3 regions of the Viridibacillus sp. FSL E2-0187 genome follow, and region 3 is predicted to be linked to each of the others. Evidence: riboswitches for the same ligand, from Rfam matches in the RefSeq annotation. Region 3 holds a riboswitch; each other region holds the start of a gene.
What was found. Region 3 has a riboswitch for cobalamin ahead of MHH85_RS09890 ((2Fe-2S) ferredoxin domain-containing protein). Riboswitches for the same ligand answer to the same signal wherever they lie in the genome.

Region 1 (4,612 bases), 570 kb from region 3:
TATAATTTAGCAGCAATCGCCTCATCTTCATCTTTATTTTCATTTCCCTCCCTCCAATCGTATACGTGGGTCCAGGAAGGAATAAGTAACATCCACAAGGAGATTACAAGACACGAAAATTACACTCATAAATAATACACAGCCCTGAATCATAGGATAATCTTGATTTAAAATAGAGGAGACAAACAATTGTCCCATACCCGGCCAAGCAAAAATAGTTTCAACAATTACTGCTCCGCCCAACATATTCCCAAAGCTCATACCAAGTCCAGTAACTACAGGCAGGATAGATTTTTTTAAAACATGCCTACTCATAATTTGCCTTTGCCGCAAACCTCTCGCTTTTGCATATACAACAAATGGCTCATTCAAATTTTCTAGCATACTAGCTCGAAGTAATCGTATATACGTCCCGATATAGCCAAAAGCTAGAGTCATGGAAGGGAGTATTAAATGCGCTAGTGTCCCCCTCCCCAAAACAGGAAATAAATCTAATTTTACGGATAAAAAAAAGATCACGAGAAAACCAAACCAAAATGTAGGCATTGAAACACTAATATAAGCTATTATTCTACTAAATTGATCTATCCATTTTCCTTTGTATATTGCCGAAAGCACTCCAATTGGTAAGCTTATAATTACAATAAAGAAGAGCGCAGTCAATGTAAGCTGAATTGTAGGTATTAAATGCAACAATATCTCGTCCCATACAGTATTTTTGGATACATAGGACATTCCTAAATCCAATTGAATTACCTTTCCTAACCACTCAAGATACTGGATATGTAAAGGGTTATCTAATCCGAGTTTAAGTCGCAGCTCAGCCACAGCCACATCGGTTGGCGGAATATTCGATAATCTTAAATAAGCTACTGCTGGGTCTCCAGGAATTAAGTGCAATAATATAAAAGTGATGATGGAGATTCCTAATAATATTGGAACTAGACTTGTTAGACGTTTCAATATAAACCAACTCATGTAGTACTCCTTAAGTTGTTATTAATAAAGCTTGCTTCATTCGACATCAATTGTAGTTAAAGGTACCTCAGCTTCTTGAGGTAAAAAATCTAAACCACTAATATTCTTGTGATAAACAGCGACATTTGATTGGTAAGAAATCGGTAAGTATACCGCTCGATCATGTAACGTTGATAAAATATCTGTATACAGCATTTTTCTTTCTTTTTCATCTGTAGTTAAAAGTACTTTTTTTATCTTCTCGTCAATTTCCTTCTTTTCTCGCAAACCCAATAATGCAGTATAATCTGGACCACCATTTTCCGAATCTGTTGTAATTGAGGCTAAATAAGAATGTGGATCAAAAGGCACGGCCCATGTCGATGTAAATAATATATCGTAATTTCCTTGGAATGCCGTTGTCCAGAAAGTATTCGTTTCCTGACTAGTTAACCTAATATCAATTCCTAGTTTTCTATAATCACCTTGGACAAATTCAGCAATCGACTTTTGGATGTTATCCGTACTATTAAATAGGAACTCTAGTTGAAGCTCTTTTCCATCTTTTTCTCTAAACGGTTTACCCTCTACCTTTTTCCACCCTGCTTCATCTAATAACTGTTCTGCTTTCGCAACGTCATAGTCATATGGATTTATATCAATTTTTGTGTATTCCAAAACAGGTGGGAACAAAGTATCTGCCTTTTTTTCCATACCATAAAAAATATTATCGATTACAGCCTGTTTATTGAAAGCATAATTGAGTGCTAATCGCACTTTATGGTCTTTAGTTGCTTCTTTGTTTGTGTTAAATAATAATGTTCTTGTAGCCGTAGGTTCTGATAATTTAGTTTCATATTTCCCCGAATCCTTTAAGAACTGGAAGGAATCCTGACTTATTACGCCATTTCCAAAAATAAAATCGAGTTCGTTTTTCTCAAATGCTAATACTCTAGATTCTCCGTCTGTAATAACTTTAACAACTACCTTATCTACTTTCGGTTTAGTGCCCCAATACCTTTCATTTCTTGTGAAAACTGCAAACTCATTCTTTTTATATTCGCTAAGTACCCATGGACCTGTCCCAATTTGAGATTTAAGTCCATCTTTAAATGTGTCTTGGCTGTCAGGAAAAGCAGCTTCTCCAACAAACCTCAAAGGTCTTATGTATGTTAATTCTTGAAGCGTTGGATAATAAGAATTATGAAGAGTAAGTTTAAATGTATATTCATCCACTGCTTCTGTATTTTTGATTTGGTTGATTAACTCTACCCATTCATGTTGTTTCCGATTATCTAAAATTGTATCGAAGTTTTTCTTAACAATTGCCGCATTAAACTTCGAACCATCAGAAAACTCAACATCCTTTCTTAGATGGAATACATATTCTTTACCATCATTCGAAATATCCCAGCTTTCCGCTAGCCAAGGTTGAATTTCCCCACCCTTCCCGTAGTAAACAAGAGATTCGTATACCATAGCTTGTGAAAAAAACTCATTTGGAAAATATGTATGTGGGTTTAAGTCGCCTATATCTCCAGTCATGGAAAAAGTAACAACTTTTGATTGATCTTTATCAGCAGTATTGTCTTGTTCTTTTGCTTTGTTACTACAACCAGTAATAAAAATCACGAGAATCACTAGTAGAATAGGGAAATTTCTTAGTCTATTATATTTTTTTATAAACATATTTACTCACCTTCATTTTCGGAATTTTCACTATTAAATATACTCAAATACAAAAAAGCATTCCTAACCCAATTAAAAAGGTCAGAAATGCTTATAGTTTCAGAACAAATTTGTCTCCTAGCACTCTAACACCTCCCTATCTCCCGTAGGTTAACAGCATTTTTAGAACAGGCAGGTCTTCTGACTTAGGTTCATCGCCTGCATGCGTCTTCCCGGATATTATCCAGTGACTTATGTGCATGAGGCTCACCCTTACAGCGGCGGGACCATGTCGGATTTTCACCGACTTCCCTTTTAAGTATTCGCTATTAAACAAATACACCTATTCCAATACTATATGTGATTTTTTATGAAAATAATAAAAGTTTTCCTAATATAAAGTATATTCGTTATTACAACTTAAAGCCATATCAATTTTAAGTCTTGTTATTTTTTAACTTCTAAGAATCAATTACTGTCCCAGACCTTTCAGCATAAAAAAGACCTTCTTATTGTTGAAGGTCTCTTCTATCCAGAAAATCACTTTGATGCAAGTTGTAATTTTTCTGTGTTTTTTATGAATTCATTGTAAGTATTGTTAATCCGAATAATTGTTTCAGAAGTATTAACGGCTTTATTTGTTAAAAGTGCTTTTTTGTTAGCTTCATTTAGCTTATTGTACGTAATATCGTATTGTGAGCCTGGACCACTGTTCTTCCAAGCCATAAACTGAATCGTTCTTCCTACTGACTCAAAAGTATTGTTTTTAATAGTTGGGTTGATTGCGCCACTAGCTAAAATTCCACGGGTACTAGCATTTCCATTTGCTACATTCCGGATTAGATTTTTTTCAATAACAGCATTCGTCCAATTCATGACACGAATAGCATCCAAGCGTGTTTTGTCAATTTGATTATTACGAATGATCACTTTATCATGATACATTTTACCTGAATATTTGTGGGTACCAATAGCTCTATCAAGATTCTTAAATTTATTGTTTTCAATTGTTATATTTTGATTTGGCGTTTTATCATACTTGCTCCATTTTTGACTCCACCCTGCTGTTGTTTTATCCGGTGTATCAATATTAATCGCTTCTTTGTTCTTGTTTGCTGATGCTTTGGAATTTGTAAACGTATTTTTTCGTATCACAACATTCTTAGAAGCATCTAGTTCAATAAAATGTCCAGAATACATATTCTTAAATTGGATGTTTTCCACTTTTATATTTTGGTTATGCCCCATGATCAAGGCAATGCTATCTTTCTCGTATTTCATATCAATCGTTACTTTACCTTCTCCTATGAAGGAAATATTCTTTTCACCATTATACTTGCCATATACACCCGATTTATTGGCTTTTGATGGTTTTATGAATTGAAAAATTGATTTTGAAGCTTTAAATTTACTCGTGCCAGTTTTCTGACCTTTGACAATACTTACACCATCATACATTTTTATAGTTACATTTGATGGAACATATAGCGTATTACTAATTGTGTAAGTTCCTTTTTTTAATACTAGCGTTCCGCCACCTTTTTTCTCCAATTTCTCTAGATAGGAACGTAGAACATAATAATGCTTGGTATTACTGTTATATGTAGTGTATTTCAACATCGTTTTATCCACCGGTACTGTTTTTGGTGAAATTGTATAAACGCTCTTTGAGGCAGCTTCTACAGAATTAGGCGTAACCCCTATCCATAAACTCAGCATCAACACAGTAGCCGCCACTAACGCACCCATTCTCTTGAATTGCATAATCATGTTGTAAAATTCTCCTTCTCAAAAATGTAATAATATTTTAGGATATTATCGACAGATTCCCATATACTTACTAACTAAATTTCGTATCACCCTATCACAATACCTAATACTTATTCACTATACATTGTTTTTAAACCGAACTCTACATGGAATGTTACAACTTAATGTAGAATATTATATTCGCATTAAGTTATCATGTTGTTTCTCAACTTGGAAG
Region 2 (4,612 bases), 1.7 Mb from region 3:
CAATATGACGGGCACGTGCTGCGTTTTGTTTTAAAGTCCAATTTTGATCAATAAAGTATGCAGATTTGTAATACCAAGTTGTTTCTTGGTTCAAATCAGGAACAGTTACCGGAATCTTATAATCCTTTTTCTCTTCAGAATAAGATTTTTGGAAGATTGGATCGATACTCGCCGTACTTCCTGCAATAATTGATGTTGATGAGTTCGGCGCAATAGCCATTACATAGCCATTACGCATACCATTTTCAGCAACTGCTTGTTGTAATGCAGCCCACTTTTCACTTTTATATTGGCGTTTTTTGAAGTATTCTCCTGTTTGCCAGTCTGAACCTTCAAATAATGGATATTGGCCTTTTTCTTTTGCTAATTCCATGGATGCTTGAATTGTTAAATAAGCAATTTGCTCATAAAGCTTGTCTGCAAATTCAACGGACTCCTCTGATTCCCATGCAATACTCTTCAATGCCAATAAATGATGCCAACCGAATGTACCCAGACCAATACCACGATAACGGGCATTTGTACGTTCTGCTTGAGGAACAGGAATACGATTTAAGTCGATCACATTATCTAACATGCGCACTTGAATCGGGATTAATCTTTCTAAAGCTTCTGCAGGTACAGCTCGTCCAAGATTGATAGATGATAAGTTACATACAACGAAATCTCCAGGTTTGCGACGCGTTACAATAACATCATCTTCTAATGTAATTGACTCGAACTTAGTAGCACTCATGTTTTGGAAAATTTCTGTACATAAATTACTTGAGTAAATCATACCTTCATGTTTATTTGGGTTTTTACGGTTTACCTCATCACGATAGAACATGAAAGGCACGCCAGTCTCTAATTGGCTACGCATAATGCGTTTCATAATATCAATTGCTGGTACAGCTTCACGTGTTAATATCGGGTTAGCTAAGCAAGCTTTGTATTTTTCACGGAATGAACCTTGTCCACGTTTTTCGTCATAGTAATCTTCTAGGTTAAAGCCCATTACTTCGCGAATTTCATGTGGGTCAAATAGGTGCCAATCTTCTCGTGCTTCAACAGCCTCCATGAAAATATCCGGTAAGCTAACGCCCGTGAAGATATCATGCGCGCGCATACGCTCATCACCGTTATTTAATTTTAAATCTAGGAATGGGAATATATCTTTATGCCAAATATCAAGATAAATAGCAATTGCTCCTTGGCGTTGCCCTAATTGATCTACTGATACTGCTGTATTGTTTAATTGTTTAATCCAAGGAACAACACCGCTTGATGCCCCTTTAAAACCACGAATGGATGAGCCACGGCTACGTACTTTCCCCATATAGACGCCGATACCACCGCCAAACTTCGAAAGTGTCGCAACATCAGTATTTGAATCATAAATACTTTGTAAGCTGTCATCAACTGTATCGATAAAGCAACTTGACAATTGTCCATGCGTTTTACCTGCATTTGATAATGTAGGAGTAGCAGTCGTCATATATAAATTACTCATTGCCCAGTAAGATTCTTTAATTTTCGCAAGACGATCTGTTTTTTCATTTTGCATTAGTGTCATCGCTATAATCATCCAACGCTCTTGGGGCAATTCGATTGGTGTTTTATCAAAATCTCGAGTTACATAACGGTCCAACAGTGTTTTCAATCCGATATATGTAAAGATTTCATCACGTTTAGGTTCAATCATTAAGCCTATTTCTTCAAGTTCCTGTTTTGTATATGATGTTGTTAAAGTTGGATCATATAAACCTTTCTCGACAAGCTTCTCAACTTGTTTAGCAAATGCTGTGTATACCTGCCCTACTTCTAATTGTCTTACTGTAGATGCTTCTCTATAAACACCTGCCAATAATAAGCGAGCTGCAACGAATGTCCAATATGTGTCCTCTTCATCTAAAAAACTTAACGCTTCTAGGCTCATCGCCTTTGTCCATTCAGCGTCAGTGCCTTCTGGATTCTTATTTCCCCAACGTTCAGACTTTCTAATAAGCTGGCTAATTTCTTCTCTACCGAACTCTTCCTCCAATTGGGATAATAATATTGATCTTTCATTTGTCATTAATTGGACCATATCGTCGTCTCCTTTTTTACAAATATAAAAAGCGATGAATCTGCCTTCTTCGGCAGAGCCATCGCTCTAGGTTTTAAAATTGGAAACTGGTGAAATCACAACAAAAAATTACTTTTGAAATCAAAAGTAAATTGTTTAATGTAAAGTCTCTCGCTTCCACTTCTCAACCCCCGAAGAAAGTGTCGTCATGCAAAAAAAGGCAGGTCTACTGGCTCATGCATCATCCAACTGTCATCCTTCCCAAGCATTGCTCAGTGGTTAATTGACAGTCGTCCGCATTCACAGTTGCGGGGACAGCTTCGGTTTCTTTTCCGAATTCCCTTTTAAACCGTATATGGTACCTTTTTTTGCTCACATACTATATATTGTGTTCTATTAATTAATCTAATCTAACATATTGTGTTCCTTTCAGACAAGTAGAATCGTAAAATTAAAGTAAATGAAAGCAAAAGACCTACGAAAAATGTTTCATAATTTGCTATAATGTCTATTTTAATTTAAAAAAACAGGAGGTTAGGATTGTTTTTAAGTGAAAAATAATAAAAAGCTACCCAAAATTGTATTTTGGGTAGCACAAAATCTATTTTAGTAACAATTAGTCGTCTTCATACTCTTTTTCGAAGTCTAGAATAGTACCAGTTTTAGCATCGATTTCTAATTCGTATTCGTACATACCATCTTTAACTTCAATTTCATAAACGCCGTCTTCTTCATCTAATTCAATTTTAGTAATTGTCCCTTTCGCTTTTGTTAAAGCAATTTGAGAAGCTTTTTGCTCACCAATGAAAGGTGTTGCTGGATTATTTGGTGTTTTTGTAATTCTTTCTTTATCAGTAATCATAACTTTCCCAGTTATTGCATCGACATCGATATCATATTCATAATCGGTAGTTAAAATCTCAAATTCATATACTCCATCTTCACGGTCATACTCTGCTTTTTTCACTGTACCATTAACACTTTTTAATGCAATTGCTTTTGCTTCTTCAATACCTATTACTTTATTAGGTGTTGAAGGATTTGCTGTATTTCCAGTGTTAGGAGTACTTGGTTTAGTAGTTGTGATTACATCGTCAGCTACTTCTGATTCTTTTTTAAGTATTTTCCCTGTTTTTGCATGAATTTCAAATTCATATTCTGTTGTGCCGTTAATAATTTCGATTTCGTATACGCCATCACTTTTATCTAATTTGGCTTTTTGTACAGTACCACCAACATTATTTAAAGCTATTTGTTTCGCTTTTTCTAAACCAATTACTTTGCCAGTTACTACTTTTTTCGAAATTTTCTCTTTTTCTTTTTTCACAATTTTCCCTGTGTACGCATTGATATCAAAATCGTATTCATACCCAGCTCTAATGATTTCAATCTCGTAAATACCATCTTCTCGATCTAATTTGGCCTTTTTGACTGAACCTTTAACCGATTTTAATGCTATTTCTTTCGCTTTTGCTAAACCAATTACATTTTTATTATTTACTGTATTAGAAACTTTTGTTGTTTCTGTTTTCTTTTCTAGTAACTTTCCCGTTTTAGCATCTAATGTTAATTCGTATTCTTTACTTTTGCCTCGTACATCAATTTCATATACTTGAACACCTTTTTCTTTGTCCAATTCTACTTTGTATACTGTACCTTTTACATAGCTAAGTGCTTTTTTCGAAATTTCTTCTGAAGATAAAATTTTACCTGAGTTAGTTTGAATGCCTGCTGCAGCAACTACTCCAGATACTGCAAGTGACCCTGTAATTGCTAATGCCGTAATCATTTTTTTCATAATTAATTTCCTCCTCTTTGTTGATACTTATACTTTACACAACGAAAATGAAAGAATAAGGAGAACAAGATTAGAATTTGATGAGAAATTATTAATCCCACGTAGTCGAAATCACTTTGCCGGAAATAGCGTGAATTTGAAAGACTGCATCTTTGTCGTTTCCTTCAATCTCTACTAAATAATATCCACCATCACTCGTATCATAAAAAGAAATTTCATCAACAGTTCCATTTAGCTTTTTCTTTGCAATAGTAATCACTTGTTCTTTAGATAAGAGTGAAGAATCTTGCTCTGCATCAGCTTGAATTTCTGATAAAACTTCCCCATTAATAGCATCTATTAATAAGTTAATATGCTCTTTTCCGTTCGCTATTTCTATTTGGTATACGGGTTCTTCCTTATTTGTATTGAGTGATATTTTTTTTATTTTCCCGTCATATTGCTCTTTAATAATTTTTCGTATTTTAGTTTCTGCTAGATAGTTTATATCTTCTTTAACATCCGATTTATCCTGAGTCATCTGTAGAATTTTACCCGATTCTGCATCAACATTGAGTTGATAAAGCTTGTTATTTCTTTGAAGCTGTACTCTATATTGATCGTTTATAGTAAGAAAAGAGATAATTTCTCCTCCATACATCGTTTCAATATCATTATAGATTTCTTCCGTTGTAAGTGATGTTTCTTTCGTCAGTTTATCCCAAATCATGATACTAAGAATAGTCGCAATAATGATGAGTGTCACAATGAATAGTATTGATAGTTTT
Region 3 (4,612 bases):
GTAGCATACGGGCAATGACTCTTGTATCTTCTAAATCTAGTAACTTTTCAGTAAATGTACCAAGTGTTTTACTACCAGTTGTTAGCATGATGACACCCCGTTTTTTGGCCGCCAAATTCGCTGCTTCCTCGTAGTCTGTTACTAAGATTAATTTGTCATTTTCGAATTGCTGACTTTCACGTTCATAACGGATATATGGTACACTTGCTAATCTTGCACCCTCTAGCGCGTTTTTTGATGCCTCTTCTGCAAATGGATGTGATGCATCAACTACAGCTTGTAGATTTTTTGATTGAATAAATTGAGCCATATTTTCAGCTGTTAGACGTCCAATATGCGTTTCTATTTTTGCTTCAACTAAACTTTTTGCGGCTGATTCAGTGACAACAGTTGCTAAAACTGGATACCCAGTTTGTTGTAACTCTATTGCCAATGCTCGGGCATCGCTCGTACCTGCTAAAAACAAAATCATTTTGCAGTACCTGCATGTTCGTGATCGTGTTCATGGTGGTGATGGTCGTGATCGTGGTGATGATGGTCGTGGTCGTGATCATGGTCATGATGGTGATGATGATCTACAAATTCCATTGCATTGATACGGTATTGGCAAGTATCACAGTTCATTTTCACATCACCTTGAAGTGATTCTTCAACTCGATCTGCTAATACTGTTTTTAGTTCAGCATGATAACCGAAGTAAGCCGCTAATTTCACTTCTAATTCAGGGTACGTAGTTTGGTAACTTAAGACCATTTTTTCCATACGTTCCATCAGAATACCTGTGAATAGGAAGTAAGGAAGCATAATTACTTTTTTCGCTCCGAGTTGCTGACATCTTTCAATACCTTCCTCAACTGTTGGGTAAGTTACACCCATGAATGCACATTCCACTGTACGAACATTTAATTGTTCCCATAGCATACGGGCAATTTTATAAAAGTCGCTATTAGCATCGGGGTCACTACCACCACGTGCGATTAATAAAATAGCTGTATCTTTATTTTCCTCTTCATGATTGAAACCAGCTTCTGTTAAACGCTCTTTTAAAATTGAGAAAATGGATTCATGCACACCTAGTGGACGACCATATGTAATTTCTACAGTAGGATATTTTGCTTTACCTTCATCAATCGCTGCTGGAATATGAATTTTCGAATGTCCCGCTTGTAATAAAATAATCGGAATAACATGGATGTCTGTTGCACCTTTAGCGACACAATTATCAATTCCCTGTGCAATGTTTGGTGATGCGAATTCTAAAAAACAAGATTCGACTAGTAGTTGGTCATCTAAAGTTGGCTTTAATTGCTCTATAAACTTGTTAACCTCTGCATTACCTTCAGCTAAACGACTACCATGACCTACGAATAATATAGCTTTCATAAATACAATTCCCCCTAAGTTTTAATCCCCGCAAGGTGCAGGTTCAATTTCAATTTTTGGTGACATATCCTGATAGTTAAATCCTTGAATTCGCTTCACACGTTTGAAGTATTTGAACAAGCGCTCGTTCGGATGTGCGTTTTGACGATATTCTTCAACAATATTGCTGACAACTTCTACAATTTTCTCGGGCTCAATGCCCTCTGCTACCGGTTGTCCTGGGTGAGCCGTTCTACCAACTGGTTTCGCACCAACAAAAAGATCAAATTTACCCTTTCGATAGACGATTCCAACATCCTCCATCACAGCTTTGTAACATGCCATACCACAGCCATTAAAACCGATATTAAATTCTTTAGGCATGTTCAGACCGCCAAGTTTTTCTTGAAGTTCCTCTGCATATGGAATACCGCCAGTTTTCTCACCATCACAAAAATCACATGCTTTAATTGTGACAACATCACCAACTGGTGACAGAATAAAGTTTGCTTCTTGCAGTTTAGCTGTAATGATATCTGGTGTTGTTGTTGGGATTTTCAAAAGAATATTATGATTTGGTGTATATTCCATAGTCCCTTTTTCTCCAACTACTTCAGCTAATGTCATCATTTGTTTTGGTGTAAATCTTTTATTGGCAACCCCAGGGCTTACGGCTAATTCGAAAATAGCTTCCATTTCTTGTTGTACAAAAGTAGTTTGAGTTTCCACTTGTTTACCCGTTACACGAGTTAATGCATCTAATGCCATTTCAAATGAGCTAATTTTAGGTTTTGGTTCTGTTTTTACAACTGACGGTTCCTTAGCTCTTACTAAAGCAGGTGCACTATCAATGTTTTGACTACGCTGAATGCCAGTTTCTTGGTCCATTGCCCACGGCTCTGCCTCTTCCTTCAAGCGTTGATGTGGTTTAAGTGGTTGTTTTTCGGCATTCAATGTGTACTTTCTTTGGTAACCACGAGGTGTAATCATTTTATTGTCATACAAAAATGTCGATGAATTGCCGATGACAACGGTCGTTAACATGCCAATATCATGATTCAACATATCTTTTAAATTAGTGATAATGATATTTTGTCTATCACGATAGGCGCTTTTTACTAACCCTACTGGTGTTTCTGGCGAACGATACTGTAGTAAAATACGTTGTGTTTCAACAATTTGTCGAGTACGACGGCCACTACGTGGATTGTAAAGAGCAATTACAAAATCCGCCATAGCCGCAGCTTCTACACGTTTTGCTATTAAATCCCAAGGAGTTAGATGATCACTTAAGCTAATCGTGCATGAATCATGCATGACTGGTGCACCCAGTAAAGAAGCACAGGAGTTAATTGCCGAAATACCAGGAATAACTTCAATTTCAACACCGGTTGCTTCTGTCCATCCCTTTTCTATTAACACTTCATAAACTAGTCCGGCCATACCGTAGACACCGGAATCTCCACTTGAAATAACCGCCACTTTTTTGCCGTTTTCAGCTTGTCTTACAGCTTCTTGAGCCCGAGAAACTTCTTCAGTCATACCTGTACTGATGACTGATGTATTACTATCAATTAAATCTTGAATGAGTTCAACGTACGTTTTATAACCGATTATGAAATCACTTTCTTGCAATGCTTCAACTGCTCTAGTTGTAATATGTTTAAAATCCCCTGGACCAAAACCAACTACATAAAGTTTGCCAAGTTGCGACATTCAAACATCTCCTTTTCAATACATCTAACTATTTGTTTTTCGAAATACCTTTAATCGCTCCTGATGTCGGGTTTTTCGTCATGCTACCATTAATTGTTTGGTAGACGACATGCGGGGCAACTTGCTGATCCATACAATCACGAACAATTTGACGGCCAATTTCAGGAGATTCAGCTTTATACCAAGTCCCTTGTGGATATGCAATTACGACACAGGCATCTTTACAACGACCATTACAGCGAGTTCGAGTAGTATGTATTTGCTCGTCAATCCCAAGCCTAGTAATCTCATCTCTCACTGCCAGCGTTACCTCTTCCCCGCCTTTCTTCAAACAACTACTGCCATTGCAAATAAGCAAATGACTTTTCATACTTTCTAAATTCCAAGTTGTCATAGTGATCCTCCCATATGGTGTTCATCATTTTTTAAGAAAAGTCTATGGAAATAAGGTGAATTGGCAACTAGTCATCAATTTTGCAAATAAAAAAACCTTAATTCAAAGAATTAAGGTTTAAAAACTAGATTATTCAGACAACACACCAAAAAAAACAAGCGTCATCCACTGTAGCCTTCACCTTTCCCTCCGAAAAGTATCGTTCATAATTATAAAAGCAGGTTTCCTGGCTTACGCGTCACTTTACTTTGATCTCTTCCCAGTATTTCACCAGTGAGTATTATCATTTCATCAGCGTTACAGTAGCGGGGGCTGCATCGGATTCTAACCGATTTCCCTATTATCCAACATGCTCAATAAACCAAACATGTCGGCACTTTTAAATTTGATATTCAATTGTATTATTCAGTAAATTCTAAATCTGTAACTATCATATACTAAATTTTACTAGATTCAAATAGATTTTTTTATGAATATTATCTTGACATAATTTAGAACTTGCATTTTCACCTATATAATGTCGTTCAGAAAGGTTATATCTACCTTACTACTTAATTTCAATATTTTTGAAAATTCTATAAAAAAATATAGTAGAAAGAAAATTCTCATGATACACTATATTCTGAAATCAAACAATTCAATAAACTTTATGGTGTTAAATTAGCTTTTAACTTAAAAGGGAAGTCGGTGTTAATCCGACGCGGTCCCGCCACTGTGTTGAGGAGTTTTGCTACATAATGTCACTGTCAAATGACGGGAAGGCTGTAGCAAAATGATGATTCTAAGCCAGGAGACCTGCCATAAAGTGAGGAACTGTTTCAACCTACGAGGATGGGTGTGAAAGTGAGTAAGTCTTATTTTTTGATGACTTTTCCTTCACGCACTTCTTTCTATGAAAGAGGTGCTTTTTTATTCAAAAAATCGCTGTACGCCCTACCCTGAGAGGTATTTCATAGGAGGTGTTATTTATATATAAATGTATATCTAGTAAAAATACATAAACAAAAGGGAGAATAATATGAATAAGTTAAAATCAATAGTTAACTGGAAAATGATATACTTTTTAGCATTTGTCATGATTGTTCCAAAACAAGCATTTGCCATGCATATTATGGAGGGGTTCTTACCTGTTGAATGGGC

Region 1: another riboswitch for cobalamin. It lies ahead of nikA (nickel ABC transporter substrate-binding protein); the one in region 3 lies ahead of MHH85_RS09890 ((2Fe-2S) ferredoxin domain-containing protein).
Region 2: another riboswitch for cobalamin. It lies ahead of MHH85_RS17905 (ribonucleoside-diphosphate reductase subunit alpha); the one in region 3 lies ahead of MHH85_RS09890 ((2Fe-2S) ferredoxin domain-containing protein).

Annotation. Positions count from the first base shown of each region.
Region 1 is NZ_JBBOVG010000001.1:2,609,015-2,613,626, forward strand. It holds gene nikC (nickel transporter permease) at 1-43, opposite strand, end outside; gene nikB (nickel ABC transporter permease) at 40-978, opposite strand; gene nikA (nickel ABC transporter substrate-binding protein) at 1,015-2,646, opposite strand; cobalamin riboswitch at 2,800-2,987, opposite strand; gene MHH85_RS12810 (right-handed parallel beta-helix repeat-containing protein) at 3,166-4,395, opposite strand.
Region 2 is NZ_JBBOVG010000001.1:3,696,524-3,701,135, forward strand. It holds gene MHH85_RS17905 (ribonucleoside-diphosphate reductase subunit alpha) at 1-2,068, opposite strand, end outside; cobalamin riboswitch at 2,250-2,428, opposite strand; gene MHH85_RS17910 (PepSY domain-containing protein) at 2,664-3,845, opposite strand; gene MHH85_RS17915 (PepSY domain-containing protein) at 3,937-4,612, opposite strand, start outside.
Region 3 is NZ_JBBOVG010000001.1:2,039,171-2,043,782, forward strand. It holds gene cobK (precorrin-6A reductase) at 1-472, opposite strand, end outside; gene MHH85_RS09880 (sirohydrochlorin chelatase) at 469-1,383, opposite strand; gene cobJ (precorrin-3B C(17)-methyltransferase) at 1,405-3,078, opposite strand; gene MHH85_RS09890 ((2Fe-2S) ferredoxin domain-containing protein) at 3,107-3,472, opposite strand; cobalamin riboswitch at 3,672-3,862, opposite strand; cobalamin riboswitch at 4,106-4,289, shown strand; gene MHH85_RS09895 (energy-coupling factor ABC transporter permease) at 4,491-4,612, shown strand, end outside.